3 regions of the Pseudoalteromonas sp. GW168-MNA-CIBAN-0100 genome follow, and region 2 is predicted to be linked to each of the others. Evidence: predicted binding sites of a transcription regulator. Region 2 holds the regulator's gene; each other region holds the start of a gene.

What was found. The regulator LexA, encoded in region 2, represses DNA repair genes until DNA is damaged. The targets are predictions, from matches to a motif close to TACTGTATNNNNATACAGTA.
Region 1: a site for LexA is predicted at 3,252-3,271, ahead of ruvC (crossover junction endodeoxyribonuclease RuvC). Genes of this name have one in related genera too.
Region 3: a site for LexA is predicted at 4,837-4,856, ahead of AAEY62_RS11525 (YebG family protein). Genes of this name have one in related genera too.

What each region holds. Positions count from the first base shown of each region.
Region 1 covers NZ_JBEOOL010000031.1:854-11,662, reverse strand. The annotation lists gene AAEY62_RS16600 (ABC transporter ATP-binding protein) at 1-698, shown strand, start outside; gene AAEY62_RS16595 (ABC transporter permease) at 688-3,189, shown strand; gene ruvC (crossover junction endodeoxyribonuclease RuvC) at 3,320-3,844, shown strand; gene ruvA (Holliday junction branch migration protein RuvA) at 3,847-4,464, shown strand; gene ruvB (Holliday junction branch migration DNA helicase RuvB) at 4,472-5,479, shown strand; gene tolQ (protein TolQ) at 6,460-7,164, shown strand; gene tolR (protein TolR) at 7,151-7,579, shown strand; gene tolA (cell envelope integrity protein TolA) at 7,584-8,510, shown strand; gene tolB (Tol-Pal system beta propeller repeat protein TolB) at 8,520-9,878, shown strand; gene pal (peptidoglycan-associated lipoprotein Pal) at 9,913-10,455, shown strand; gene ybgF (tol-pal system protein YbgF) at 10,469-10,809, shown strand, end outside.
Region 2 covers NZ_JBEOOL010000020.1:8,644-19,452, reverse strand. The annotation lists gene AAEY62_RS13115 (cytochrome c oxidase subunit 3) at 1-67, opposite strand, end outside; gene AAEY62_RS13110 (cytochrome c oxidase assembly protein) at 103-633, opposite strand; gene ctaD (cytochrome c oxidase subunit I) at 633-2,225, opposite strand; gene coxB (cytochrome c oxidase subunit II) at 2,225-3,367, opposite strand; gene lexA (transcriptional repressor LexA) at 3,851-4,468, opposite strand; gene AAEY62_RS13090 (PaaI family thioesterase) at 4,636-5,076, shown strand; gene AAEY62_RS13085 (hypothetical protein) at 5,077-5,457, opposite strand; gene AAEY62_RS13080 (hypothetical protein) at 5,771-6,496, shown strand; gene AAEY62_RS13075 (chaperone modulator CbpM) at 6,572-6,892, opposite strand; gene AAEY62_RS13070 (DnaJ C-terminal domain-containing protein) at 6,892-7,860, opposite strand; gene AAEY62_RS13065 (endonuclease) at 8,092-8,745, shown strand; gene AAEY62_RS13060 (S41 family peptidase) at 8,845-10,464, shown strand; gene AAEY62_RS13055 (hypothetical protein) at 10,464-10,809, shown strand, end outside.
Region 3 covers NZ_JBEOOL010000016.1:78,419-89,227, reverse strand. The annotation lists gene AAEY62_RS11555 (TonB-dependent receptor) at 1-1,164, shown strand, start outside; gene AAEY62_RS11550 (peroxiredoxin) at 1,223-1,828, opposite strand; gene fadR (fatty acid metabolism transcriptional regulator FadR) at 2,193-2,906, opposite strand; gene dsbB (disulfide bond formation protein DsbB) at 3,451-3,969, shown strand; gene AAEY62_RS11535 (DUF6170 family protein) at 3,971-4,273, shown strand; gene AAEY62_RS11530 (ComEA family DNA-binding protein) at 4,298-4,594, opposite strand; gene AAEY62_RS11525 (YebG family protein) at 4,908-5,225, shown strand; partial or broken gene putP (sodium/proline symporter PutP) at 5,501-6,986, opposite strand; gene AAEY62_RS11515 (EAL and HDOD domain-containing protein) at 7,319-8,545, shown strand; gene AAEY62_RS11510 (MlaA family lipoprotein) at 8,780-9,511, opposite strand; gene ccmI (c-type cytochrome biogenesis protein CcmI) at 9,521-10,771, opposite strand; gene AAEY62_RS11500 (cytochrome c-type biogenesis protein) at 10,772-10,809, opposite strand, start outside.

The DNA.
Region 1 (10,809 bases), on a different contig from region 2:
AATTAAATATAATTCAGGTTAATGGTTTGTCTAAAGTAGTCTCTACCTTTGAAGGTGAGCTGCCCATCCTCAGCGACATCAGCTTTAATGTCAAGCATGGCGAGTCTGTTGCTATTGTTGGCACGTCGGGCTCTGGTAAATCAACGTTACTCAGTTTATTAGCAGGGCTGGATACCGCAAGCAGCGGCGAAATATTTTTAGATGGCGAGCCATTACAGAATTTAGATGAAGAAGAGCGTGCTGCACTGCGCGCGGCTAAAATTGGATTTGTGTTTCAATCGTTCATGTTAGTACAAAGCTTAACGGCACTTGAAAACGTTATGCTGCCAGCAGAGCTTGCTGGTGAAAGTGACGCAAAAGAGCAAGCAATTGCTTTGCTTGAAAAAGTAGGCTTGAGCCATCGAATTGACCATTACCCGTCGCAACTCTCTGGCGGTGAACAACAGCGTGTTGCTATTGCGCGAGCATTTATTGGTACACCTAAAATATTGTTTGCTGATGAGCCTTCGGCTAATTTAGACAGCAAAAACGGTAAAATGATTGAATCGTTATTATTTGATTTAAACACGCAACACGGCACTACGCTTATTTTGGTTACTCACGATGAAGGGCTTGCACAAAAATGTGAGCACATTATTCAAATAGAAGCGGGCTTACTGGTAAAAAGCCAAGTAGAGGACGTTGCTAATGTGGGTTAAGTTAGCGCTTAAGTTATTTTCGCGAGAATTTCGCCGTGGTGAGCTAACAGTTATAAGCGCAGCTATCGCCCTTGCTGTTTTAACCGTGCTTACACTGTCTATGGTTACTGAGCGAATAGGGCAAAGTATTGCGCAAAAAAGCAGTGCTTTTATAGCAGCAGACCGTGTACTTGCAAGCGATCATGTTCTCGACACTGCTTTTATTACTAAAGCACAGAGCCAAAATTTAAAAACGGCGCAAATGGTGTACTTCGACACTATGTTGTTTGCCGATGATGAAATGCAGTTTAGCTCAGTAAAAGCGGCATCTAATGCGTACCCGTTAAAAGGGCAGTTAAAAGTTAAAGATACCTTAACAGGTGAAACTAAGGTTGCTAATAGCGGACCAACGCCTGGTAATGTGTGGCTAAGTGAATCAGTATTTTACAGTTTAAATATTGATATAGGCGCGCAAGTAGAGCTTGGTGCTGCATTATTTAATGTTTCAAAAGTGATTGTAGAAGAGCCCGATGCGCCATTTAATGTATTTTCAAGCAGCCGCCGCGTGCTTATTAATATTGACGATGTGGCAAAAACCGAAGTTGTGCAGCCAGGTAGTCGTGTTTATTATCGCCAACTTTATGCAGGTAGTGAGGCCGATATAAATAGCTTTTACGAGTGGCTTAAACCACAAATGAAAGAAAACCAACAATGGTACGGCGTTAAAGACCGTCAATCACCTATTTCAAATAGTTTAAACCGTGCAGAGAGCTTTTTATTACTTGCCGGCCTATTAGGTATTATTTTAGCCGCAGTGGCTATAGCCGTTTCAGCAAAACGTTATTGTGAACGCCAATACGATCCAGTAGCGATGATGAAAACGCTAGGCGGTAGCCGTTCAATGATCCGCAAAATATACATGCTCCATTTATTGCTTGTATGTGCAATGGCGGTAAGTGTTGGGCTGTTAATTGGTTATGGCTTGCAAGAAATAGCAACAAGTTACTTATCAAAAAGTATGGGCACAGAGCTACCTTTAGGTGGCTTTAAACCTTGGCTGGTGGCTATAAGCACTGGCGTAATTTGTGCCGTTATGTTTTCTATTAAACCGTTATTTGATTTATTTGATATTCCACCGCTTAGAGTGCTGCGCCGTAACTTAGGTGACAAGTTGGCAGTAAGTCGTGTGCATTTAGGCATGAGTGCGCTAACTGTGTTTTTATTAATGTGGTTATTTAGTAACAACATAAAAATAACGCTTATTTTGTTTGCCTCAACGCTTGCGCTAATTGGTGTGTTGTTTTTGATATCTAAATTAATATTTGGTGGCGGTCGAAAATTAGGGCTTAAGCCAGGTAACAGTTGGTCGCTTGCAATTGCATCTATTCAAAAGCGTGCAAATGTGAACGCGGTACAGTTAATTAGTTTTTCGTTAGCGATTAAATTACTGCTGTTTTTAGTGGTACTTAAAAACGACATGATATCTGATTGGCAGTCGCAACTTCCTGCCGATGCGCCTAATGCGTTTTTAGTTAATATTACGCAAAATGAGCTTGAGCCAATTAATGAGTATTTAGCACAAAAAGATATTCAGGTATCAGAGTTTTATCCCACTATTCGTGGACGCGTAAATGCGGTAAACGGCGAGTTGGTAGCACGTTCTGTATCGCTGCAAGACAACGAGAAAAAAGACGAAGAAGCACGTGCAGGTATTGGCCGCGAGCTAAACCTTACATGGCTTAAAGATGTGCCTGACCAAAATGAAGTAACACAAGGCACGTGGTTTGGTGAAAATGCGATGGCTGAAGCCTCAGTAGAGGAGTCGATGCTTGAGCGTTTAGATGTTGAGATAGGCGATACGCTTACATTTTTAATTGGTTCGCAGTCGTTCGACGCTAAAATCACCAGTGTGCGCAAAGTTAATTGGGCCACGCTTAAACCTAACTTTTTTATTATTTTAAGCCCAGATGTACTTGCAGATTTTCCGGCAACGTATATTTCGTCGGTACGTATAAACCCAGATCAAAAGCGTGACTTTAGCCAGTTATTGCGTACTTACCCTACTATTACAGCGATTGATATTGATAACTTTGTTAAGCAAATACAAACAACTATTTCGCAAGTATCACTCGCCATTGGCTTTGTACTTGCAATTGTTGTGCTGTGTGGCGCGCTTGTACTTATATCGCAAGTGCAAGCTAGTTTAGGTGAGCGTATGCAAGAAATTGTAATACTGCGAACACTTGGCGCTAAAAGCCGATTAATTAAAAACGCGACCTTGTACGAGTTTTTATTACTCGGCGGTTTAGCTGGCTTAGTTGCCGCATTTTTTAGTGATATAGCGCTTTTAATTGTGCAGCAACAAATGTTTGATTTAGCAGGTAAGTTACATCCGCATATATGGATTATTGGTCCGGTAGCTGGCGGTGTATTTGTGGCTGGTTTAGGCTATTTAATGATTGCTCGAACACTTAAACAAAATACCCAAGGATTAGTGCGTGCCCTAGGGTAAGCTTAAACTAACATGCTCCTTCAAATGCCCACCTAACACGTGGGCATTTTTGTTTTTCTTTGTACTGGTAATTTATACAGTGCTCTGGCATTATTAGCGTAATTTAAAAATAATAACAATGGAGTGCTGTTTGGCCATTATTTTAGGGATCGATCCTGGTTCACGTTTGACCGGATATGGCGTTGTTGCCCATCAAGGTTCTAAATTTACATACTTAGGCAGTGGTTGTATTAAGTTAGCCGATCATCCTTTTCCGGTTAGGCTTAAAATGATCTACCAAGGCATTACACAGCTTATTGAACAGTTTTCGCCAGAAACTTTTGCCATTGAAAAAGTATTTATGGCGCACAACCCCGATTCAGCTTTAAAACTAGGCCAAGCTAGAGGCGCGGCGATTGTTGGCGCTGCAATGGCCGACTTACCCGTATTTGAATACTCAGCTAGGCAAATTAAGCAAGCAGTAGTAGGCAACGGTGGCGCTGATAAAACACAAGTGCAACACATGGTAAAAAATATTTTAAAATTACCAGGTACGCCACAGGCCGATGCAGCTGATGCACTCGCTATTGCGATTTGCCACGCTCACTCAGAACAAAATTTAATTAAACTAGCGGGTAGCGCAAGCAAAACCGTTAGAGGACGTTTAAGGAAATAACTATGATAGGCCGCTTAAATGGTATTTTAGTCGAAAAACAGCCACCAGAAATATTACTCGAAGTAAGTGGTGTCGGTTACGAAGTACAAATGCCAATGACCTGTTTTTACGATTTAGCAAAAATTGGTGAAAACGCGATTGTTTACACCCACTTTGTAGTGCGTGAAGATGCTCAGCTATTATTTGGTTTTAATAATAAAGTTGAACGTGCCTTGTTTAGAGAGCTATTAAAAGCAAATGGCGTTGGGCCAAAACTTGGCTTAGCTATTTTATCGGGCATGTCGGCAAAGCAATTTGTAAGCTGTGTAAATAACGAAGACTCAACGTCGCTAGTTAAATTACCGGGTGTAGGTAAAAAAACAGCCGAGCGTTTAGTACTCGAAATGAAAGACAGATTAAAAGATTGGGGTAATGATTTATTTACGCCATTTAGCGACAGCGCAGTAATAGAGCCAATGAGCGATGCGACAATAGCTAATAACGCAGCCGATGATGCCGTATCGGCACTGCTTGCATTAGGTTATAAATTGCCACAAGCTCAAAAAGCAGTAAAATCGATAAGCAAACCCGATATGTCTACTGAGGTTCTTATTAGAGAATCTTTAAAATCAATGTTGTGAGTAACCCATGATTGAAGCGGATCGCTTAATTGATGCGACTGAAAAAACAAATGAAGACTCTATAGATCGTGCAATAAGACCAAAACTTTTAGCCGACTACAGAGGCCAGCCTCATGTTAAGCAGCAAATGGAAATTTTTATTGAAGCTGCTCGAACCCGTGGTGAAGCGCTCGATCATTTATTAATATTTGGCCCACCAGGGCTTGGTAAAACCACGCTTGCAAATATTGTAGCCAACGAATTACACGTAAGTATTAAAACAACATCCGGCCCTGTACTTGAAAAAGCAGGTGATTTAGCTGCGTTACTTACTAATTTAGAAGAAGGCGATGTACTGTTTATTGATGAAATACACAGGCTAAGCCCGCAAGTTGAAGAAATACTGTATCCAGCAATGGAAGACTACCAGCTTGATATAATGATTGGTGAAGGCCCAGCTGCGCGTTCTATTAAATTAGACTTACCTGCATTTACACTTATTGGTGCCACTACGCGAGCAGGCTCGCTAACATCGCCACTGCGTGACCGTTTTGGTATTGTGCAGCGATTAGAGTTTTATTCTGTAGAAGATTTGTCGCACATAGTAGGGCGCTCTGCACATTATCTTGGTTTAGAAATGTGTGACGACGGCGCAACCGAAATTGCACAACGTTCACGTGGTACACCACGTATTGCAAACCGTTTATTACGCCGTGTACGCGATTACACACAGGTAAAATATGACGGCACAGTAAACGCCGAAGTAGCTAAGCAAGCGCTTGATATGATTGATGTAGATAAAAGTGGTTTTGATTATATGGATCGCAAATATTTACTCGCCATAATTGAAAAATTCATGGGCGGCCCAGTAGGACTCGACAATGTAGCTGCAGCTATTGGTGAAGAGCGTGAAACAATAGAAGATGTAATAGAGCCGTTTTTAATTCAGCAAGGGTTTATTCAGCGTACTCCGCGTGGGCGAATAGTGTCTGACAGTGCATATCATCACTTTGGTTTACTTCCTAAAAAAGACTAGCCTCATCATATACATTACTTGCTGTGGTTTATTGCGCAGCAGGTAATTGACTTAGTATACCTTTATTTCAAATATTTATACGGCTGGTATTTTACCCAAAACCTCAGCACACTGTTGCAAATGTTATTTCAAAATACTTATACGCTTTATAGTTAACTGTTAATTCACAGGGCGTTAAGACTCGCGAAGCTATCCTGCGTACCATTCAAACTAGTAACCGGATTACTTATTGTAAAATAGGTAGGGCAATTATTAGTTTATAAATAAAGTATGTAGCGCACTAAATTGTAGGCAAAAAAAAGCCCGCAAAAAATGCGGGCAAACAACAAGTTGAAGGAAGTAATCCAGGGAACTACGTTTTACTGAATTTGGTTTTATCCAGAAAGAGTAAAACAATGTAATACGATAAAATATCCTATTACTAAGAACTTGGCTTAATGAAACTATCTCATTCAGTGCGCTAGTTCGGTATGGGAGAATAATACGTAAGATCATCTTTTTGTTCAAACTAGAAAATTTGTATTTTCAGATTAGAAAAACTAATTCGGTGAATTTTATTGTTGTTTGAATCTTGCGCGTTAATTAATCGTTAAATTTATAAGTTAATGAAATTTCTAGCTTAAGTAATTTCTTTTGATGTGGCTCGGTATTAGTTTTACTGTTACGTGAAGGTAAGGCTTATAGGTTTTGAGTGTTTATGCTCTTATTTTGAATAAACGGCGCATTTTATGACGTTTTACTTATATATTTACGCATATTTATAGTTAGCGAGTTTATTTAAAAGATTAAATAAAATACTGAGGCAAATGGAAATGCCAACTAAAGCTGTTTTTTAACGTTTTTTGTTGCCTATTCATAGCAATACCGTTGTCAGCTTGAAATGGACTAGATACACTAGATGCAACTTTTGACCGTATAAACGGTCATATTTACACAAATTAACCAATTTGCCGTATTTTGAAATTACTTAGGAGTTTAACGTGGGATCAGGGCTTAATTTTTTAGACCTAATTTTAGAAGCAAGCTTGCTTGTTCAGTTAGTGATGTTAGGGCTAGTTGCCATGTCTGTAATGTCGTGGACAATTATATTTCAGCGTAAAAAAGCAATATCAGATGCACTATCAAATGCTAAGAAATTTGAGCAAAAATTTTGGTCTGGTATTGATCTAAGTAAATTGTATAACGAAATATCGTCACGCAGCGGTCAGTCTCAAGGTATTGAAGCCTTATTTACTTCAGGCTTTAAGGAGTTTGCTCGTCATAAAAAGAATACATTTCAAAGTGCGAGTATTGTTATGGAAGGGACGCATCGTTCTATGCGTGTTGCGCTTTCTCGTGAAATTGAAAAAATTGAATCTAGCTTATCGTTTTTAGCAACGGTAGGTTCTATTAGTCCGTACATCGGTTTGTTTGGTACAGTGTGGGGTATTATGAATGCCTTTATTGCACTAGGTGAAGTTAAGCAAGCTACATTACAAATGGTAGCACCCGGTATAGCAGAGGCACTTATTGCGACTGCTATGGGTTTATTCGCGGCAATTCCGGCCGTTATTGCTTATAACCGCTTTTCAAACAGTGTTGAAAAGCTTGAGTCTCACTATATTAACTTTATGGAAGAGTTTGCTAATATTTTACACCGTCAAGCAGCTACACAAATAGAGGCACAAGCGAATGTATCAGCGTAAAAAGCGCCGTCCGGTCGCAGAAATTAATGTAGTACCTTACATTGATGTAATGTTGGTATTACTTATTATATTTATGGCAACAGCACCGCTTATTACACACGGTGTAAAAGTTGATTTACCTAAAATGGAAGAGTCTGATTTAGTTGATACTAAAGATACTCCTCCCATTATTGCTTCAATTGATGCAGAGGGTAAATATTATGTAAGCGTAGGTACTGATCCTGAAGAGCCTATGGAAGCACTTGATGTTGCTGCGGTTATAAAATTACAGTTAATGAAAAACCCTGACGTGCCAGTTATGATTAAAGGCTCGGGTAAGGTGTCGTATCAAGAAGTATTATTACTAATGGATTTTTTGAAAAATGCAGGCGTACCATCAGTAGGATTAATGACTGAATCCTTTGAGGGGAAGTAGCTGTATGAATAGTTCAGTAGTAAAATCGATAGTACTTCATTTAGGCATTGGTGGTTTTTTGTATGCGTCTGCAAACATTCATCCGCCAGCACCTAAAGTAATGGAAGTAACGCTTAATTCGGCTATACCTACGCCAGATAAAGCAGTATCAGCCGTTACAGTTGATCAAAAACAAGTTGAGCAAAAAATTGCTGAACTTCAAAAGAAAGAAAAAGATAAAAAAAGTGCTGAAGACAAACGTATCCGCGATTTAGAACGCAGAGCGGCCAATGCACGTAAGCAACGAGAATCTGAATCTAGGCATATTAAAAAGCTAGAGCAAGAACGTAAAGCTAAAGAAAAAGAAACAGCCGAGGCGCAAGCACAAGCTAAAAAAGCACGTGCTATTGAGCAAAAAGAGCGCGCTAAAGCTAAACAAGCTGAAAAGCAAAAGCAAGAAGCTGAAAGTGCAGCAAAAGCTGCTGCTGATAAGCGTAAAACCGAAGAAGACGCACTTAAAAAAGCAGAAGCTGAACGTAAAAAACGTGAAGAAGAAGCAAAAGAGCGTGCAGCCGAGGCAGAACGTAAACGCCAGCAGGCAATGCAAGAGCAAATGTTACAAGAGCAACTTGCCAAAGAGCAGGCTGCCCGTAGTAAAATACGTCAACAACAAGTGGTAAGCGAAGTTGATAAGTACCGTGCATTAATTATGGCGCGTATTCAGCAAAACTTATTGATTGATGAAAAAATGAAAAACCAACAGTGCCGAGTAAATATTCGTTTAGGTTTTAATGGTTTAGTAACGCAAGTTAAATCATTAGGTGGCGATAAGTTGGTATGTGAAGCTGCATTAAGAGCAGTGCGCATGGCCGACACATTACCGGTATCTAAAGATAAAGACGTATTCGAACAACTTAAGAATATTAATTTAACAATCAAGCCAGAATTTTAAAGGAATGATATGTTCAACAAAATAAAAATAGCCTGTTTAGTTTTACTGTTTGGGTTTGTGGGTGTTACTAATGCAGCACTTGAAATTGTAATAACTGAGGGTGTAGATGGTGCAAGGCCCATTGCTATAGTACCTTTTAAGTACCAAGGTGTTGGCCCAATCCCTGAAAAATTAAGCAGTGTTATTGCTGCCGATTTAATGCGCAGTGGTAAATTTAAACCTGTAGATGTAGCGCAGATGCCACAACAGCCAACCAAAGATAGCGAAATTGATTACGCATCTTGGGTTAATAAAGGTGTGGAAGCGATATTAGTGGGCGAAGTTGAGCAGCAAACTGATGGGCGTTACTTAGTGCGTTATGAGTTAGTTGACGTGATCCGCGGCCAAATTACCGGTGGCAACACACAAATGATGAGTAATGGTAAGCTAGTTAAAAGCCAAGATCATATTTTGGAAGCGCGTGAAAGTGTTATTGGTGAAAGTGGTTTTCGCCGTTACTCTCATCGAATCAGTGACGTTATTTATGAAAGATTGACTGGTGAAAAAGGCGCATTTTTAACTAAAATTGCCTATGTAATAGTACGTGATAATGATGATAAGCCTTATCAGTTAGTTGTTGCAGACTATGACGGGTTTAATGAGCAAGTATTACTTCGCTCAAAAGAGCCTTTAATGTCGCCAGCGTGGTCACCAGATGGTACTAAGTTAGCGTATGTAACGTTTGAAAACCGTCAAAGCCAAATTTACATTCAAGATATATACACAGGTAAACGCGAAATAATAGCAAGCTACCGTGGTATTAATGGTGCACCGCAGTTTTCGCCAGATGGTAAAAAGCTATTGTTAGTGCTTTCTAAGGACAAGACGGGTGCAACAGAAGTTTACATGCTTGACCTAGCTACACGTAAAGAAACACGCTTAACAAATCACCGTAGCATAGATACTGAGCCATCTTGGCACCCTAATGGTCAAGATATTGTGTTTACATCTGAAAGGGGTGGTAATGCTCAGATTTATAAGTTAAATTTAAAAACAGGTAGGTCACAACGACTCACCTTTGATGGTGATATGAATCTTGCTGGTTCAATAACACCAGATGGAAAAGAATTAGTGATGGTTAACCGTACCAACGGGCAGTACCATCTTGCTAAGAAAGAGCTGGCTACAGGCGCGTTCCAAGTATTAACGAGAACACGCCTAGATGAATCACCGAGCATAGCGCCAAATGGTTCGATGATTATATATAGCACGCTTCATAATAATAAACAGGTACTTGCGCTAGTATCGATGGACGGCCGCTTTAAGGCACGGTTACCTGTGCTAGACGGACAAGTAAAGGCACCAGCTTGGTCGCCATACTTACAGTAATATTACTGGTTTACTCAAAATAGGAATCTACTCAATGCAACTTAACAAAATACTTAAAGGCCTGCTAATTGCTGTGCCAGTAATGACATTAGCAGCTTGTAGCTCATCTTCAGATATTGATGAAGGTGCTGCAAATCAATCAAATCAAGGCGTTGTTGAGCAATCAACTAACACTGATACAGTTGAAGTAGCTACAATCTCTCCTGAGCAACAAGCAGAAGAGCAACTTCGTCAAAAGTACGAAGCACTTCGTCAAGAGCAAGTAATCTACTTTGATTTTGATACTGCGACAGTTGAAAGCAAGTACGCAGACTTACTTCGTGCACATGCTGAGTTTTTAGTTCAAAACTCATCAGTTAAAGTACTAATTGAAGGCCATGCAGATGAGCGCGGTACTCCAGAGTACAATATTGCACTAGGTGAGCACCGTGGCCAAGCAGTTGAAAAATACTTATTAAGCTTAGGTGTTTCAGCTAGCCAAATGTCAGTGGTAAGCTACGGTGAAGAGAAGCCAATGGTTAAGTCTCGCACTGAATCAGCTTTCGCTAAAAACCGCCGTGCGGTACTAGTTTACTAAGATAAGAGATATTATGAAGCCGAAAATTATTTTGGCAGCCATGATATTGAGCGGGAGCACCCAGTTAATGGCTGCTCCCGCTCCTGTTTCAGAAGCTGCGAGTTCACAATCAAGTATTGAGAAGCGATTAGCGTCGCTTGAGAATATGATGCAACAGCGTAACTTTTTGCAAGTGGAGTTACAGCAACAGCTTAACTTGTTACAAGACGAAGTAAGCCAAATTCGAGGTGTAACCGAAGAGCAAAGCTACAAGCTTGAAAAAGTACTGCAGCGTCAGCGTGAGTTGTATCAAGAAATTGAAAACCGCGTGAGCCAGGCTTATACACAGCCAGCAGCAGCTCCCGCAACTGATTA
Region 2 (10,809 bases):
CAACAGCACCTACAATAGGCCATGGGCTTTGCTCAGGTACGTAATAATGCTCATATTCTTGATTCATTTTATTTACTCCTAGTTTCACACTAGTTTAAAAAGCTAGTTGTTACTTGCCACCAGCTGTTCACTAATATCAAATACGGTATAAGATAAAGTTAATTCTTCAATATCGCTCGGCAGTGCGGTATCAACATAAAAAAGTAATTTAAATTCAAGTTCTTCCCCTGCTTTTAGTGGTTGCTGATCAAAGCAAAAACAGGCTATTTTGTGTAAATACTTTGCCGCTTTACCTGGCGAGACTGATGGTACAGCCTGCATTACTTTATCTAGGTTGCTGTTATTTTTAGCACTAAACATTACTTCACGCATTGCACCGGGTTTTACCACTACACTGTATTCTTTTGATTTAACTTCAAACGGTGCACCACTTTGTGCGTGAGTAGTAAAGCTAACGCCGACTTCTCGGTTTTGTACTATTTGTGTACTTTGCTCTGCTTGCTCAAGCGAAGGTTTTCCATTAAGCCCTGTTACATCACAAAACACGTCATACAAAGGTACTAAAGCAAAGGCAAAGGCAAACATGCCTATGCAAATAAGTACCAAACGTTTGAGTAGCGGTGCGTGTGTCATTACTTAATTACCGGCGGCGTAGAAAAAGTATGATATGGCGCTGGAGAGTCAACTTCCCACTCAAGCCCTTCTGCCCCTTCCCATACTTTTGCAGGCACTTTATCACCGCCACGCGCGCATTTAATTACCACAGCTACAAACAACAATTGCGATAAACCAAAGGCAAATCCACCAATACTTATGATTGCGTTAAAGTCGGCAAATTGAAGTGCATAATCGGGAATTCGACGCGGCATACCGGCAAGCCCTACAAAATGCATAGGAAAAAACAGTACGTTCACACTCACCAGCGATAGCCAAAAATGCCATTTAGCTAGCGTGATATTAAACATATTGCCCGTCCACTTGGGCAGCCAGTAATAGGCCCCCGCCATTATCGAAAATACAGCCCCTGTTACTAATACATAATGAAAATGCGCCACTACAAAATAAGTATCGTGGTACTGAAAGTCAGCAGGTGTAATTGCCAGCATCAACCCCGAAAAGCCACCTAAGGTAAACAGCACAATAAACGCAATACTAAAAAGCATTGGCACTTCAAAAGTTATTGAGCCTTTCCACATTGTGGCAACCCAATTAAATACTTTTACTCCTGTAGGTACCGATATAAGCATGGTCGCGTACATAAAAAACAACTCGCCAGCGACCGGCATCCCAGTGGTAAACATATGATGAGCCCATACAATAAAGCTCAATAGTGCTATGGAGGATGTGGCGTATACCATTGAGGCATAGCCAAAAAGTTTTTTACGAGAAAAGGTAGGTACTATTGTAGATATAATGCCAAAGGCAGGAAGAATCATTATGTATACTTCGGGATGGCCAAAAAACCAAAAAATGTGTTGGAACATCACCGGGTCGCCACCGCCTGCGGCATCAAAAAAGCTGGTCGCAAAATACTTGTCGGTAAGTACCATAGTGACAGCGCCTGCAAGCACTGGCATTACCGCTATTAATAAAAAGGCAGTAATTAACCACGTCCATACAAATAAGGGCAACTTCATCCATGTCATGCCAGGGGCACGTAAGTTCACTATGGTTACAATCACATTGATTGCGCCCATTATTGAGCTAATCCCCATAATATGTACGGCAAATACAAACAATGCAGTATTATCATTACTGTATGTTGTAGACAGTGGTGCATAAAAAGTCCAACCAAATGCAGGACCCCCACCAGGCATAAATAACGATGCCAATAGGATTAAAAACGCAAACGGTAAAATCCAAAAGCTCCAGTTATTCATTCTTGGCAATGCCATATCTGGCGCGCCAATCATGAGTGGTATCATCCAGTTAGCAAGGCCAGTAAAGGCCGGCATAACCGCACCAAACACCATAATTAAACCATGCACGGTGGTCATTTGATTAAAAAAGTGAGGATCGACCAACTGTAAACCTGGTTGAAATAATTCAGCTCTGATCACCATGGCCATTCCACCACCAATTAAGAACATGGTCAGCGAAAAAATTAAATATAAACTACCTATATCTTTATGATTAGTTGTGTAAAGCCAGCGTTTAAAACCCTTAGCTGGGTGATGAGCATGATGTGCTTCATTGGCGTTAGGTTGTTCTACTATGCTACTCATTAGTTCGCCTCCACTTTGGCATCAAGTGCTGCCTGTATTTGACTCGGTTGAATAACATCACCCGTATCATTACCCCACGCATTACGCTTATAAGTAATAACCGCAGCTAATTGCTTTATAGATAACTGCTTGGCAAAAGCTTGCATTGCCGTACCGGGTCGTCCATGGATAACTACATCAATGTGATCTTTTATATCGCCAAGCACTATAGGGCTGCCTTTAAGTGCAGGAAATACACCCGGTAACCCCATGCCAGTAGGCTGATGACATGCAGCACAATTGGCCATATATACTTGTTCGCCTAAAGTCATTAATTCTTCTTTTGGGAGGGTTTTATCAAGTAATGCGGCATCTGCTAATGCTGCTTTTTGTTTAGCTTGCTTTGCATCTGCAAGCCACGTTTTAAAATCAGCCTCAGATTTAGCGACCACCACAACGGGCATAAAGCCATGATCTTTACCACACAACTCAGCACATTGGCCTCGGTAAGTACCTTCTTCGTTTATGTTCGTCCATGTTTCGTTTATAAAACCGGGATTCGCATCTTTTTTAACTGCAAAATCAGGTACCCACCAAGAGTGAATAACATCGTCAGAAGTCATTAAAAATCGTACTTTTTGATTTATTGGCAGTACGAGAGGTTTATCAACCTCAAGTAAGTAGTTAGGATTTTTATCTGCAAGATTCGCTATTTCATCTTGCGGGGTAGATAAAATAGAGTAGAACTCTACATCTTCACCCATATATTCATAATGCCATTTCCATTGCGAGCCTGTAATTTTAATAGTGAGATCAGCTTTGCTGGCATCTTCCATTGCAATTAGGGTTTTAGTGGCTGGTACTGCCATAGCAATTAAAATAACAAACGGGATTGCAGTCCAAAGTATTTCTACTTTAGTGCTTTCGTGAAATTGGGCAGGTACAGCCCCTTTAGATTTGCGGTGATGAATAAGTGCCCAAAACATAATTGCGAACACTATCACCCCAATCACACAACATATTATAAATATGGTCATGTGCAGCTGATATACATTATTGCTTATATCGGTTACGCCTTTGCGCATATTGTATTGGCTGTTAGCCAAAACTGGGTGCGAAAAAACACATAATATAAGCCACAAGGTAGAGGTCAGTTTACCCATGTGACGGCTCCTTTGATGCTATTGCGAATGCAAAGCGAAGAGGCATACGGCTTAAACGCCAATTCGTTATTTTTATTTTTTTAGTCAATCTCATTTAATATTGATTGGTTTTGCTGCGCCAACAACGTGTTTGTGTATATTGTGTGTTCTCAAAACTAAAAAGCTGTGAGTTATTATTAGCTCAGCACATTAATAATTAGCTAAAAAATGAACAACAAGCAAGTTTTAGTATAAAAAACAATCAGGTGATATTGAGTAATTAATAAAAAATCAGTAACCAACTAGGTAACAGGAAGTTCAAAAGATGAGCAAAACAAAGGGGTTTAACGCATTCGGAGGGGGAAAATATAAGTGCAAAAAAGTTTACAGCTTAAATTGTCAGTGAGCTATTTATGCCCTATTTTTAGTGCGAATTTAAAACAGAAAATGCGTACTAATTAGTACGCATTTATAAAACTGCTTGTTTAAAAGCTATTTTTAAAGTCACATCCAATCAGCGTTTCTTATAACGCCAACGGCTAAGCCTTCAATATTAAAAGACTCATTCTCAAGATCTACTTCAATAGATTCAAAATCGTCGTTTTCAGCATGAAGTAATACTTTACGACCCGCTTTCTCAAGACGTTTTACAGTTACGTCTTCGTCTAGGCGGGCAACAACAACTTGCCCATTTTCAGCGGTTTGAGTACGATGTACAGCAAGTAAATCACCATCCATAATACCAATATCTTTCATGCTCATACCGTTAACGCGTAGTAAAAAATCTGCAGCCGGTTTAAACATTAATGGATCGATTTTGCAGTGACTTTCAACGTGCTCTTGCGCCAAAATAGGTGAACCAGCAGCAACACGCCCTATAAGCGGTAAACCTAATTGTTCTGGCTCTTCTTCTTCAATTAACTGAATACCACGGCTTGCACCTGGTTTCATTTTAATTGCGCCTTTTTTAGCAAGTGCTTTTAAATGTTCTTCAGCAGCATTGGCACTTTTAAAACCTAATGTTTGCGCTATTTCAGCACGTGTAGGAGGCATACCAGTGTCTTTAATAAAAACTTTAATTAGTTCGAGTATTTGAGCTTGGCGGTTCGTTAATGGTCGCATATAACTGGTTTTCCATACAGTACATTTAACTGTGAGTATATACAGTTAAATAAAAATCGCAAATTTAAATTAAGCCTTAAAATAGCCAAAGTAATTTCACTTGTGTACATTTTAGGGATATAACTAAAGCTAGGTTTATAAATGATTAAAAAAGCAAAGGAGTCATTATGAGTATTTGGTACCAGCCCATCACTTTAGAGCTGTGCAAGCAGTTAGAACAAGGCATTGATGGCCAAGGAACATTAATGAAAACCATGGGAATAGAAGTCACTGAAATTGGTGATAATTACTTAGTAGCCACTATGCCGGCAATTCCTGAGCATCATAACCCAATGGGCATGGTTCACGGCGGTGCTAACGTTGTACTTGCCGAAACAGTTGCCAGCTATGCAGCTAACTTTGTTGTCGATTTTACAAAATTTTACTGCGTGGGGCAGGAAATTAGCGCAAGTCATTTAAAAGCATCTCGCAACGGCACTTTAACAGCAACGGCAAGAGCGTTTCATATTGGCAAACGTAGTTCAGTGTGGGAAATAAAAATTACAAATAGCCGCAATGAGCTGTGCTGCGTATCAAAAATGACCGCAGCAGTCGTAGAGCGAAGATAGTTACTTTTCGATTGGGTAAATTGTAATTTCCATACCCGCACCAATCGCAGATATACGTAGTAATGTATCTGCATCTAAGGCTTGATTAAAGCACTTAGGGGAAGTGCCCGATTCAAAACCAATATCAAACGTTCTACGTGAACAGCTTAACCATTGCTTTAGCGCGTTACGCGAACACGATTCAATAAGCTCACATATATGGTTTATTGCTTTGTCAGGCGTGTTTACTACACCTGTTGCTTCAATACGCGCTAATTGACGGTATTCGTCTTTGTCATAATGTAAAATCGTCGCGACTTTTTTCAAGTCTGCCACTAGCAAACTAATATCTTGCTTTGATTCAAGCTCAAGATCTACATTTAAAAATTGAATTTCCGACATCGTTTCGTATTTATCCTCTAATAATTTCATTGCAAACTTTAACGCAGTTTTACCGTTATACCAAATCAACTATGCTCTATTAACCACTTTATATGGATATTTCGCAGCTTTTAAGTATTTTTTAGCGTTTAAAGCTAGCTGGATATCAAACACTCAGCTCAATTAAACAAATAAGTCATGTTAGCAATTTAAGTGTAATCTTTTTTATTTTTAAATGATTACAGTAAGCTATAGTTTAAACTGCGACAAAATGTCGCAGTAACTAATCCCATTAATGTAATAAACTAGCCTCTAAAAATAATAAGACTAAAACATGAATAAAAAAATATTTAAGTATGCTCGCAAGTTACATAAATGGCTCGGTTATTTGCTCACATTACAAATTTTAGCTTGGCTATTAGGCGGTTTAGTCATGAGCGCTATTCCTCTTGATAAAGTTCATGGGGAGCATCTTGCAACACGTACTCTTAATAACCCATTTACGCAGGCTGATTATGTTGCCTCCCTTAACGATATTGCATCTCAGGTGGTTAATCCAACACAAATAATTTTTGAGAACTTTTTAACCACACCTATAATTACAGTAATAAATAAAGATGAACAGCAAAGCTTTAACGGTATAACAGGCCGGCCTTTTGAGCCGCCAACTAAAATACAAATTACCGCAAATGCTAAAGCACACTTACTTATTGATGCTCAAGTGACAAGCGCTGTACTGCTAAAGCAAGGTATGCGAGAAGTTGGATATAAAACCAATGTTTGGCAGGTACAATTTGACGACACATTTAACACAACACTGTATTTGTCAGAAAATAACGGCAGAGTTGTCACCGTTCGCAGCACACTATGGCGAATTTTCGACTTTTTTTGGATGTTACATATTATGGATTACGATGAGCGAGAGGATTTTAATAATCCGCTGCTTATTAGCTTTTCAGCAACTAGCGTACTTTTTTGCCTAAGTGGAATATTACTACTTATGCAAAACATACGACTAAAACGATTTATCCGAATTAAAAGTAAGAATAAATCAAAGTAGTCATATTGGTTTTTAAGAACTAGCGCACTCTCACCAAAGAGTAAATAAGCCCTAGGAAGTACCCAAGGGCAGATTTTATTCCAAGTGTTTAAATCGACTCAAATGTCGCTTTAACATTTCGTTTTCGAAAATCAACTCATCACGCTCATCCAGCAATTGTAAAACTAAAGCTATTGCCGACCAATCTAACGAAAAGTCATGTTGAATACGGGCCGCTTTTTTAACTAAGGTCACTGCAGATACCGTAAATTGCCACTGCGTAACATGCTTCCCCTCAATTGGAACCGCAATATTGTGCTCAACTAGCTCATATAAAATTGCTTCGCTAATATCACTACTCAAACATAGCTCTTTGCTAGTAAGTAAATCATCTTTTTGTGTCACGATAATTTGCATTATGGCTTGCTCCAGTTATTACGGGGATCAAAGTGAGCTTTTTCGGCTAATTCTTCCCAAAGTTTTTTACTGGTATCATCAACAGATGTTGGATTAACAATTTTAAGCACAGCAAATAAATCACCTTTGGCTTTTTTACTCATTAATCCCTTACCTTTAATACGCAAGCGTTGACCAGACTGACTATTAGATGGAATAGTTAATTGGATTTTGCCTGCCAACGTAGGTAAATTTATTTTTGTACCAAGAGCCGCTTCCCATGGTGCAAGAGGGACGACTATATTTAGGTTATGACCTTCAACATCAAATAATGGGTGGGGCACTAAACTAATTTGTAAGTACAAATCGCCATTTTGCCCGTTCGCTGACCCTAATCCGCCTTGCCCTTTTAGTCGAATTCGTTCGCCATTTACTGAACCTGCGGGAATTTTCACTTTAAGTGATTTTTTAATTTCAGAGACACGACCACTACTATCTCGCTGCGGTAACATAAACTCAACAGGCTTAACGGTATCAACTAAAGTCTCTTCAAGAAAAATCGGGAACTCTATTTCCACATCTTGTCCTTTTTGCGCGCGAGCGGCGTTACTTCTGCTCTGCCCGGAACGATTGAATCCACCGGCGCCGCCAAACATTGAATTAACAAAATCAGAAAACTCTTGATCGGTTTGAGGATCGCTTTGCTGATAATTACTTTGCGATGAGGCATTGTTACCACCATAATTACCTTGCTGTTGACGAGCACGATTTTGTTGATGACGACGTAACTCGTCGTATTTAGTGCGTTCTTCTTTGTTATGAATGACTTCGTAAGCTTCTGCTATTTCTTTAAACTTATCTTCTGCTTGAGGCTCTTTGCTTACATCTGGGTGATATTTTCTGGCTAATTTTTTATAAGCTACTTTAACCGCTTTATCGTCTGCATCAGGCGATATTCCGAGCACTGCATAATAATCAACAAATTTCATTTGCAATCCAAATCCCCATATTGAGTAAGCTTTAAGCATACTCCTTAACGTATAATCTTGTGTGGTTAAAATACGATAAATAGTAAGAAATAAATGAATAGTGAAAATAACTTTGAATAAAAAATTAATCGGACACTTTTTAGTAATATAAGTGCAGGCCTTAAGTTAACTTTATCTTTTATCTTCAAGGCTTTAAACTGCCTGTTCCTGTAGTTCACATTTGTGATGGATATGACTCGATTTATTCTGGCCTTACTGGCTTGCTGTGTGTGTTTTTCGGTATCTGCCGAACAATTTACCCGTTTTTCAACGGCTAAAAGACATTTAATTAAAACCCTCCCTGACAACGCCAAAAGTATTTACTGCGGTTGTGATATTAAAAAAGAAGGCAAAAAACTCATTCCTGATCCTTCTAACTGTGGTTACATTCCTCGAAATACACTTACCCGCTCAGGCAAAGTAAATGTGCGAGCACTACGCATTGAGTGGGAACATATTGTTCCGGCGTGGGAATTTGGTCATCAGCTACAATGTTGGCAAGATGGCGGACGTAAAAACTGCCGTAAAGTAAGTGCTAAATTTAGAAAAATGGAAGCTGATATAAATAACTTAGCGCCAGCTATTGGCGAAATTAATGCCGATCGCTCTAATTATCGTTTTGGCATGCTTAGCGAAAACGCCACACAGTATGGTCGCTGCGAAGTAAAAGTAAACTTTAAGCAACGTGTAGTTGAACCGCCTGTCTATGCACGTAAACGTATAGCCGACACTTACGCTTACATGCAGAAAACATACGGTTTAAAAATCTCTGATAAACAGCAAAAGTTATTTAATGCGTGGAAAAAGCAAGCATTTGCAGATACAAGTAGTGCGAGCAAGCTCTAAGCTTTAACACTCATTTACATAAATCAAAGTTATAAATGTTGAATAAACGAGCGAGTGTTGTAATATTTTAAACAACTTATTTACAGAAAGTCCTTAACTATGTTTAAAAATAATAAAACCTCGCTTGCCATTTTTGCAGCACTTTCGGGCTTTGCTTTAACGGGTTGTGGCGGCGGAGGCGGTATCGACTCTGCTCCTGTAGTTACCACGCCTATAGTTACAACACCTGTTAGTAGCAGCCCAACATGGACAGCGGCGGTATTTGAGCCCTCTAACGATTTAAAAAACTTTTGCGAAATCCCTCGTACGGGTAACGATCCCTTTAATAACAACAACCCCTACCCAGATCAAGCGGGTTCTGCCCTTTATGAAAAGCTTTGGCTTCGCTCTTGGAGCGACGAAACATACCTTTGGTATGATGAGATTGCCGATAACGACCCTGAAAGCTTTGCCACAGTAGCCGATTATTTTGCCCAATTAAAAACAGAGCAGCTTACCGACTCAGGTGCAAAAAAAGATAACTTTCATTTTTCAGAACCTACTGAAGATTACTTTCAAGAAGCGCAATCGGGCGTTACTTCTGGTTACGGTATAAATTGGGCGTTTATTGGCGATACAGCCGATCGTATTTTACGCGTTGCTTATCTTGAAGATGATTCGCCTGCAAGCCAAATAGGCTTTCAACGTGGTGATACCGTACTTTCAGTTGACGGTGTTAGCATTAATACCAATACAGAGTCGGGTGTAGATACGCTTAACGAAGGTTTATTTAGTCCTACTAACGGCGACTCACATACTATTGTTGTACGCAGTAACGATGGCGCCGAAAAAACATTTAATGTAACCGCTGGTAATATTGAACAAACACCTGTTCAAAATGTTAAAACGATTACAACCGCAAATGGTTCAAGCGTGGGTTACATGCAATTTAATAGCCATATAAGCATTGCCCAAGAAGGGCTTATTGATGCGGTAAATAAGTTTAAAACCGATGGTATTGATGAGCTTGTAATCGACTTTAGATATAACGGTGGTGGTTTATTAGCACTGTCGGCACAATTAGCTTATATGGTTGCCGGTAATGCCAACGTTAACAACCGCTTTTATTATCAAACTCAACAAAACGATAAACAACCCGTTGATTCGCCCTTCCCATTTATTGATGAAGAAATAGATTACTCTACTTTTTTTAGCACAGGTGAAAACCTACCTGATTTAAACCTATCAAAGGTTTATGTATTAAGCACATCAGGCACCTGTTCGGCATCAGAAGCTTTTATTAATGGTTTAAAAGGTATAGACGCAGAAGTTATTTTAATTGGCGACACAACCTGCGGTAAGCCCTATGGCTTTACCCCAACTCATAACTGCGCAACAACCTATTACACTATTCAGTTTAGTGGCGTAAATAGCAAAGGATTTGGCGAATACGCTGCGGGGTTTACACCAACCCCTACTCCACAATTTGATGCTGATGTTCAAGGTTGTGAAATTGAGGACGACTTTGATCATCAGTTAGGCGACAGTGACGAGGCCGTTTTAGCCACCGCATTATTTCATGTTGAAAATGGCAGTTGTCCAGTTAGAACGGCTGCTGCAAAAGCAGAACCAGCTAATTTTTCAAGCTCTCGTGAATCTCTCATTCCTTTAAATATGCCGGTACAATTTACCCAGCGTAATATGGACTTAACTTGGCCAACGCTGGGTGAGGAAAGGTAATGGCTAAATTATTACTCCCATTAGCCACCTTGCTCGCTTTAGGCGGATGCCAAAGTGTAGATAGTGAGCCTGCTAAACCCGCTATATTAACGAGCGTTAATCCCAGCGTTATTACAACACTACAACAGGCAATTCAACAAGCTAAGGGAGGCACATTAGTAACACTTGCCGATTCGGTATTTACTAAACGTAGCGAACAGCTAATTGATCATGCAATGAGTAAAGGGTCTGATGGCAGAGTAATTATGGGCGCGCATAATATAAAATCTGAGAAGTTTATTTTGCAACTACGTAATAACCAATGCGAGCTTTACTATCCTAAAAAAGAGCTTACTACAGTACTTG
Region 3 (10,809 bases), on a different contig from region 2:
GCCGCCGGTATTGAGTACCGTGAAGAAGATGTAAATGATATCCCTGATGATCAATTTCAACGTGGCTTAATATTTGGTACTGAATCAGTATCAGCTTCTGCTGATCGTGAACAATACGCTGCATATGTTGAGTTCTCAATCCCACTTGCTGAAAACCTCGAACTACAATTAGCCGGTCGTTACGATGATTATAGCGACTTTGGTACAACAACAAATCCAAAAATAGCTCTGCGCTGGGCACCGACTGATGAAGTAACGGTTCGTGGTTCTTGGGCGCAAGGCTTTAGAGCGCCTTCGTTAGCGCAAATAGGCTTAGGTCCATCACAAAAAAGCCAATTTTTTGTTGATACACAGCGCTGTGAACAAACAGGATTAGATTGCCAAGCACTTGATTACAACATTGAGTTCTCTGGTAACCCTGATTTACAAGCAGAAGAGTCAGAATCATGGAACGTGGGCGTTATCTGGGCACCAACAGCTGAGTTTGGTTTAAGTGTTGATGTATGGAGCATTACTCAAGATAATAAAATCGATGAAGAAGAATTTGGTCCTATTTATGCTGCAGAATGTGGTAACCAAAATAGTACCGTATGTGTTCGTTTAGCTCCTACAGGCGGTGCAAGCTTAGGCACAATACAAAAAATACACAGCACATTTAAAAATTTATCATCGCAAGAAGTATCTGGTGTTGATGTTTCAGCAAACTATAACCACTCTCTTGATGACTTAGGTTTACTTAAATTTAATTTAGAGTGGGCATATCAGGATAAGTTTGAAAAAGATGGTCGTGATTACACGGGTGAATATGGCTACCCAGAGCATCGCTTTATTTTCTCAACCAACTGGGAAATTGGTGAGTTTAACACCAATGTAAATATCAGTTATGTAGGCGAATTTGAAGATACGCCTGATATCGACTTTGATGGCAATTTAGACTTTGATAGCAATACTTCACGTATGATTGACTCGCAAACGCTTGTTGATTTACAAACGTCGTACCGTATTACTGAGTCAGCTAAAATATCTTTAGGTGTTAATAACTTATTTGATGAAGAGCCACCATTTGCAATTGGTGATGGCGATGGCGATTTATATGGTTATGCATCAGCTGTGCATAACCCTCGTGGCCGCTACTTGTACACTAAAGTAAGTTTTTCTTTCTAAATAAAAGACACAAAAAAACCGCCAATTGGCGGTTTTTTATTTAAAACTAAGGGCTAAATTATAGCTCGCCTTCGTTTTCAGATAAGAACTTAGCAACGCCTTCAGGGCTTGCGTCCATACCTTTTTTACCTTCAGTCCAACCAGCAGGACATACTTCACCGTGCTCAGTGTGGAACGCTAGCGCGTCAACCATGCGAAGCATTTCGTCGATGTTACGACCTAGTGGCAAATCGTTCACTACTTGGTGACGTACATTGCCTTCTTCGTCGATTAAGAATGAACCACGAAATGCAACACCCGCTTCTGGATGCTCAACGTCATACGCTTTACAAATTTCGTGTTTAACATCTGCAACTAGTGCGTATTGAACTTTACCAATACCGCCGTCTGCAACAGCAGTGTTACGCCATGCGTTATGTGAGAATTGTGAATCGATAGAAACACCAATTACTTCTACGCCACGCTTTTGAAACTCTTCAAAACGCTTATCAAATGCAATAAGTTCAGAAGGACATACAAACGTGAAATCTAGTGGGTAAAAGAAGATAACTGCTTTTTTACCTTTAATTGTTTCATGAAGGTTATAGCTATCTACAATTTCACCATTACCAAGAACAGCTGCAGCGGTAAAGTCTGGTGCCTGGCGGCCTACTAATACACCCATTTTATTCTCCAAATATTTTGAGTTTGTTTTCAATTGCTTTCGCAATGCTGGTACTTATATGGGCGCTAAAAATTAAAAACCAATAGCGCACACATATAATTAATTGGCATTCTAAAGTTATTCACTACAAAAGAACAATCGCATTTAACGATGTGAGCAATCGAAAATAACGAACACTTACAACTTGCACTAATCTGCTTGAATAATAGGTCTATTTTGAAGTGTAAATTGCGTTGTAATTAGATAGAACTTTTGACGTTACTGAAGAAAGCTTAATACATTAAATTGTTTAAAAATTCATATAATGCGGTATTAATTTTTACAGCTACAAAAAAACCTGCAAATGCAGGTTTCTCGTTTAGATTTAATCCATTATATCTGAGGGCATATCGCCACGGATTTTTTGCCAAATCTCACCTGTTTGATGACCGTATTTACGCATCATCGAAATAGCACCATCATGCTCTTTATTTTCTGCCAAGATTGTTAAATCTTTATAAAACTGACGTGCAAGTTCACGAGTTCCGGCATCAGAGAAGTAATGACAACCAATCTTTGAATAAAAGCCTCTAAAACCGTTGAGTATTAATACATAAATACGGTTATTACCCGCAACGGCTAATTCGTGATGAACTTTATAATCGTAGTCAGCAAATGCCTGCGCAGTGTCTTCTAGCTCATGACTTTGTGATAAAATTTCAATTACACGTTCAGGATTTAACTTAATTGCAGCACGTGTATAAATAGCACTAATATTAGTACGTGCAGATAAAAGCTGATCTGTCAGCTCTGGCATCTTGTCTTCATCTAAGCGCGCTAGTGTTTCAAGAATATTTAAGCCAGACGTTTCCCAAAAGTTATTTACTTTTGTTGGTTTACCATGCTGAATTGTTAACCAGCCATCACGTGCTAAACGCTGCAATACTTCTCTCAAGGTCGTTCTTGTTACACCAATTAACTCTGAAAGTTCTCGCTCGGCAGGTAGAATTGAACCTGGAGGGAAATCGCCGTTCCAAATAGATTCAACTATATATTCTTCAGCAAATCCTGCTGGGCTTTTCGCTTTAAAAATTCTCATCCAGTTCCCACTCGAATTAATCAACACTCATCGTTTTACACGAATAACTGACTGATTGTACCAGACGAAGCATAACTAACAAGTAAAGTCAGGTATATTAATAAGCAAATGAGTAGAAATTAAAGATTAATAAATAATAAAATTTAGGTTTTTCTAATATAGCTACAATGTATAAATATACAGAGCAATATTCATTGTAGGTACATTGTAATTATTGGTGTTTTTTATTTACACCATACCTAGCTTAATCAACTTAAAACACATAAGTACATTAAAAAGGAACACCTATGCAACAGAGCGTTCTAACCGCAACTTTAAAGAATTTTTTAGGCAATGCACCAATGTTGTATAAGTAAGCGATATAACTAAGCTTATGTATCAATGGGAACTAAGTAGAGCGTCATGTAGCCTCTGCTGAGGCTGCATTGAGTGGTCAATAATTTCATCTTATAAAAAGCGACTTCGGTAGCTTTTTTTTCCTTTTTGTTGCCGCATACATTATCCTAGGTCATAATCTAACGTCTTATTTAAACGCGGAATTTTTATGAACTGGCTTGCGCAATTACCCACCCAACGTACCCCGTGGCTTTTATTTACAGCTATCGTTTTTTTACTTGAAGTGACCGCCCTTTTCTTTCAATACCAAATGGGATTGGCGCCTTGCATAATGTGCATATATCAACGTACAGCCGTACTGGGTCTATTAGGCGCAGGAATCGTAGGTTCGACTAAACCACAGAGCAAAGCAGTTCGTATATTAGCGTATGTAATTTGGGGTGTATCGAGTGTTTGGGGATATTTAATTGCTCGCGAGCATATTGATATGCAAACCACCACAGACCCCTTTGCATTTAGCTGTGAGTTTGAACCAAACTTCCCATCGTTTATGCCGCTACATGAATGGATACCTAGCTTTTTTCAGGCGACCGGGGATTGTGGAAATATAGATTGGCAGTTTGTTGGTTTGAGCATGCCTGCTTGGATGGAAATTATATTTGGGATTTTCTCACTAACACTATTTATTATAGTTATTGGCCGTTTATTAATTAAAAAGTCGATTTGATATGTTTACATTTTTTTCAAGCCAATTAGATGAGCTTAAACATCTAAAAGTACGCAAGCGCCAAGACGTAATAGCACTTTCTTTAAGTATGTTATCGCCAACTGATAAAGTGTTACTGCGTATTATTAAATTAATATTACTAAGTCCACTATTTTTAATATTCACGGTATTTAAAGGTTGGATATTAATCCCGTTTTTGATACTCGGCGGACTTTGCTACCCACTTTTAACAACACCTATTGAAATCAACTTTGCTAAAAAACACTTAAGCGATGCATTAAAACAATTTAATCAGGGCGCATAGCGCCCTGATTGTTATCTACTGTTATTAAAGTGAAATTTTCCCCTCTAATTTGGCTAATAGTTTTTTACCAATTCCTTTAACTTGCGATAAATCACTAACGCTTTTAAATTCGCCGTTTTCTTCACGGTAATCCACAATTGCCTGCGCTTTTTTCTTACCTATACCCGGTAGCTTAGCAAGCATATCTGCATCAGCATTATTTATACTAATTGTCTCAACTTGAGGCATTTGCTTAGTTACTTCCGATAATTGTGCATATACGGTAGTTGCAGGTAGTAAGCATAATAAGCTTATTATGAATAAATTTTTTAACGTTTTCATCAAACTTGTCCCTATTCTTCTTTTCTTAATTTTGAATGTTGCTCAGGAAAACCAAAAAGTAAGGAACTGAAAAGCTCATCATTTAAAGTGTACCTAAACGCATTATCACTATGATCCGAAATCCTGAAAATGCAGCTGGTACAACAAGTGATTGCTTAACTAAAGTAAAGTTACCGTTTTTTGTCAAATTTAAGACACCTAAAAATTAATACTTCGCGCTTGCAAATTTACGCCCAAACCATTACTGTACATAAAAACAGTAATCTAATGGTTTTTACAAACCACGGTGCCAAGCAATTTTGCAGGAGAAATCATGGCTGTTGTTGTTAAATATGTTGTAGAACGAAACGGAGTCGAGCGTATGACGTTTACTACCAAAAAAGAAGCTGATGCTTATGACAAGATGCTCGATATAGCAGAATCACTTGAGCTAATGCTAGAAAAGGTAGACGTACCGCTTAGTGAGCAACAAATTGAATCACTTGCTTTAGAAATAGCGAAAAGCAAAGATGACTTTATGACCATATTAAAGGGCGGCAAAGATCCAGTTGTTACCAAAGCGCCAGCAAAAAGTAAAAAGTCAGATAACGTTGCATCAATTGAAGATAACAACGATAAAAAAGCAAGTTAACTCGTAGATTGTCCTCTCCTCGGACGGGACAAACTAAATAAAAAAGGGAGCAACTTAGTTGCTCCCTTTTTTATTATACCAATTCGCTTAATTAAGTGATCTATTTTGAGGGTGGAAAAACGTGTTGATAGCTAGGCAAAAAATTTGATATTTAGTTGTTCTAAATGATAATTTTTTAACGCCGGTAGCAACACGTTTAGCACCGCAAAATGATTAAGTATTATCGCGGATTGGTATTACTTACTACTCATTTTAAAATGAATAGTAATTGCTATTTAAAGCTCTTTTTCTACTTCATCAAATAAAGCAGTGATGTTTTGCTCTGGCTCTTTTGTTACTAAGCTAACAACAACAATTGCGATACTCGCTAAAATAAAGCCAGGTACTATTTCATACATAAAGCTACTTAAACTTTCACCATTAATAGTAAACGGACCATAAATCCAAACAAGCACTGTAAACGCACCTACTAACATACCAGATAAGGCGCCAGCAAAATTCATACGTTTCCAATAAAGGCTAAACAATACAAGTGGTCCAAAAGCAGCACCAAAGCCTGCCCATGCATTACTTACTAGGTCTAAAATAGAGCTATCTCTATCGTACGCTAAATAAATTGCAAACAGGGCAACAAATGCAACGCTAATTCGACCAACAGTAACTAATTCAAAGTCGCTAGCATCTTTACGTAAAAATGTTTTATATAAATCTTCAGTCAATGAACTTGAGCTTACTAGCAATTGCGATGAGATAGTACTCATGATAGCAGCCAAAATTGCAGCTAGTAAAAAGCCAGCAATAAGTGGGTGGAACAATAACTCAGAAAGAATTAGGAAAATCGTTTCAGGATCTTCAACTACAATATTATTTTCATAAGTATAAGCAGCACCAAATATACCAGTACCAACAGCACCAAGGGCAGCAACAATCATCCATGTCATACCAATACGGCGAGCTTTAGGCATATCCTTAACACTACGTACCGACATAAAACGAACGATGATATGTGGTTGACCAAAATAACCTAAACCCCATGCCATTGCAGAAATAATACCTAATGCAGAGCCTGCTCCAATCCAGTTAAGCATATCTGGATTTACACTATGTAAAGTAGATTCTAGAGGTTGTTCAAGTAAAGAGTATGCAACGGTAGGCACTAGAATCAGCGCGATGAACATAATACAACCTTGCACGAAATCAGTTAAGCTAACCGCTAAAAAACCACCAAACAAAGTGTATAAAACAACGACACCCGTTGTAATGTATAAACCCACTTCATAACTTAAACCAAATGAGCTTTCAAACAATTTTCCGCCGGCTACAACACCAGATGACGTGTAAAGAGTAAAGAAGACTATAATCACAACAGCAGATACAACACGTAATAAGTTTGACTTATCATTGAAGCGGTTTGAGAAGTAATCTGGGATTGTTATAGAGTCATTTGCTTTTTCAGTGTACACACGTAATCTAGGTGCAACTAACAGGTAATTTAACCAAGCACCAATCACCAATCACCAAACCAATTGCTATCCATGTACTACTAAAACCAGTAACAAACATCGCACCAGGTAGGCCCATTAAAATCCAGCCACTCATGTCAGATGCACCTGCAGATAGTGCAGCAACACTTGGTGATAGATTTCGTCCACCTAACATGTAACCTGATACATCGCCAGTAGATTGCTTATATGCATATAGTCCGATACCTAACATTACAACAAAATATAATGCTAGTGAAATAATCATTCCTGTTTCCAAATTAGCCTCCGCATAATTATTAATAACAGGCTCTTGATCCGAATATTGACTCTTAAAATATTATAATAAAGACACTATTAGGATAAAAACCATTCTCGCTGACTATATCATGCCTAACAATAAAATCTCCAACTTGTTGCTTCCAGCTGATACAAAAATACTCATGTTGAATAATTTTAAAGCGAATTGGTAAAATATAATAAATTAAATAGAAGAAACACCTTAATTTATAATGATAATTTATTAATCATGCAAATATACGTAATGCTATTTTGAATCTTTTGCCATATATTATTACAATACCCAATTACATCACTCTTACGGAACTGTTTATGTATTTTTACGCTGCACGTCAACCGATTTTAGATAGAGATAAAAAACTTATCGGTTATGAGCTTTTATTTCGTGATGGCGTTGATAACGTATTTCCCGATATAGATGGTGACGAAGCAACAACACGACTTATAGAGGGTAGCCAGTTTAATTTTGGTTTAGAAGATTTAACCGACAATAAACCTGCTTATATAAACTTCACCCTAGAAACACTATCAAAGGGTTACCCTACACTACTAGGTAAAGACACTATAGTTGTAGAAATACTTGAAACTATCCAGCCTGGTAAGCGTTTATTAGCTATCGTTAAAGATTTAAAAGATAAAGGTTACACTATTGCTCTTGATGACTACATTCATCAACCTGTATGGCGTCATTTTTACCCATTTATTGATATTATTAAAATAGACTTTTTAGCATCCGATATAGATACAATAAAAACGGTTCTAAACGATTTAAAACCGCACTCACATATTAAGTTACTTGCCGAAAAAGTAGAAACCTATGAAATTTACCAACAAGCTTTAGAGCTTGGGTTTGATTATTTCCAAGGATTTTTCTTCTCAAAACCTGAAATGGTACAAAGTAAGGCTCTACCACCATCAGAAATGGCATTAGCTGAATTACTTTACGAAACATCAAGTGTTGATATGGATCTTAAGAAAATCACTGATGTGTTTGAACGTGATGTAAACCTATCTTATAAATTACTTAGGTATTCAAATTCTGCCGCATTTGCAAGACGCGCAGAAATAAGTACCATTAAGCAAGCTCTTATAGTGCTTGGCGCCAACGAAATTAAAAAGCTATTGTCACTACTGTTTGCAGCACAAGTATCAGCAGATAAACCTGTAGAGCTAATAAGGCTATCGCTTACGCGCGCTCGATTTGCTGAATTGCTCGCTATATCCCATGGGCAGTTTAAAGATACCGGCATGGCATTTTTAACCGGTATGATGTCGCTAATGGATGCAATTTTGGATGAGAGCATGGAAAGCGTGATGAAAAAGCTTCCACTTTCTAATGACATAAAAGCAGCGCTATTAAACGATGAAGGCTTGCTAGCAAAATATTTAAACTTAGTTAAATACTACGAGCAAGCAAACTGGTCAGCTGCAAACGAGCTAACGAAAGAACTAAATCTAGGTGAAAAAGTTCCCGATGCTTATCATGAAGCGCTAGCTTGGGTTAATGAACAAATGCAGTTAGTAGTGAACGAAAAATAAACTACCTGAACTCTGGTTAAGATATTTAAATTTATTTTTCTCTAGCCAGAGATTTTCAGTGAAAACAAGGCGAACTTACGCGTCAATAGTTGACCTATTGCAAGTAAATTCAACGTAGTTAGCGCTGAAAATAACTGCTCGAGATAGATTTATTATCCAGAGTTCAGGTTAAATATATAAACAGCAAATAAAAACGCCAGCATTTAGCTGGCGTTTTTATGAGTGGCTTTTCAATTATAAACTTTCTAAAAAGTCTTCATCAAAATCAGCTGGCTCTTCTTTTATAGGTGGGTTGCCATCGTACAGCTCATAAATTTGACGCTGGAAGTAAATATCTTTTACAAATAAGTACGGATCAAGTGAATCATTTAATAACCCTTCTTGTGGGATTAATGATGCACGTGCCTCAACTGCTTTTAAAACAAACACTAGAATAGTTTGTGGAGTCGTTAGCGCAACTTCAGGTAATACAAAGTTGTCGACTACATCACCGGTCAGGTTACGTGCTGTTGTAGGACCCATGCCAGGTAGCATTAAATAAGCGCCATCACCCACGCCCCATACACCTAACGTTTGTCCAAAGTCTTCATCTACAATTTCAAGACCAAGTGAACTGGCAACATCAAAAATACCAAAAATACCAACCGTAGAGTTAACTAAAAAACGCGCTAAGCTCACACTTGCATTACCCGGCTTACCTTGCAAACCCGCATTAATCATATCGACAGGTGCTGTAATATTACCTGTGAAATTCACAATACCATTTCTTACCGGTACAGGCGTTACTTCAACATAACCTACAGCAACTGGGCGCAATAAATAAGCATCCAGTACATCCATATTAAAGTCGTATAACGGACGATTAATACTTTGCAGCGGATCTCTGTCATCTACTTTGCTTTGTGGTACTTGAGCACACCCGGCTAGTATCAATAAACATAAAAAAGTAAAACTGTGTTTTAACATCTAACGTCCTTAAGGTATTAATGTATCAATTTGAAGTTGGTAGTCACTTACACTTTCACGCTTTAACGACTCTGAATGACCTTCTAGCTCACCAGAACTTGGCATAACCGAGTCATCTATAGAAATACGCGCCGAAATAATAATATTTTCTGCACTAGATAAGTTAAGCCCTGCAACCATTGCACTACTATCACTCAACTCAACTGTAATTGGAAATGAATATTTAGCGAGTTTAACAGCAGCTAATGGCATTGGCGAACCACTTGCTGCTTTTGCAAATATAAACAAGATACCGTCTTTTGGCTGTTTATCTATAAGCTCTTTTGCAATGTCGACTGTAACTGCAATAGCACCCGTTGTAGTAACTGGCATAACAGAACCTTCCGCTCGCATTTGCTTCTCTATATCAGCAATACGCTCAGAGATCATGCTATAACGAGAATCATTTTTTTCCATACTCGCAAGTAAAACTTCAAATGCAGCTTTGGCTTGAGGCCAATCTTTACGCTCATAAGCAATGAGTGCTAATAACGAAATTGCATCTAAATTGGTAGGCTCTACTTTTAGTACTTTTGAGAGCATACCTGCCGCACGGGTCATATTAGCTTCGCTACCTTCTAGCAATAAAACTTGGCTGTAACTAATAAGTACCTGCATATTATCAGGATTCATACGAAGTGCTTTATCAAATGACTGCTGCGCCATGTCAAATTCATTAAGCGACATAGCAACTCGTCCAAGTAGCATCCAAGCGACTTCGTCATCACCTGAGCGGCTAAGCTTTGTACGAAGTGCCAATGCAAAAGCCTGCAGCTCATTTTGGCTAAGCGGCTCACCTTTTTGCATTACAGCACGCTCGCCGTAATCAGCTAAATTATCCATTGCATCATGCCAAGCCGAAATTTGCTGCTGGCTACCCGTTAAACCATAAAAAACACCTGTTAGAGCAAGAACAAATGCGCCACCAGTTAAAGCAAAAATACGATTATTACCTTTGCTGTTTAGTGATTTTTCTGGTGATAACTCATTCAATAAACGGCGTTTTAATTCAATAATTGATTCTGCATGATTTACGGTATCAATACGCTGATTATCTAAATCGGTTTGTAAATCAACTAAACGCTGCTCATAAATGCTAATTAGCTCAGCATTGGCGTTATGAGTAATTGTTTGAACGCGCTCTTTTTTTAAAAAAGGCAACATCACAAACCCAAGAGCAACCAGTGTGAGTAAAGCAAAACACGCCCACATTAAAATCATTTAACTTTGCTCCTGACGTTTATTTTGTTCAATTAGCT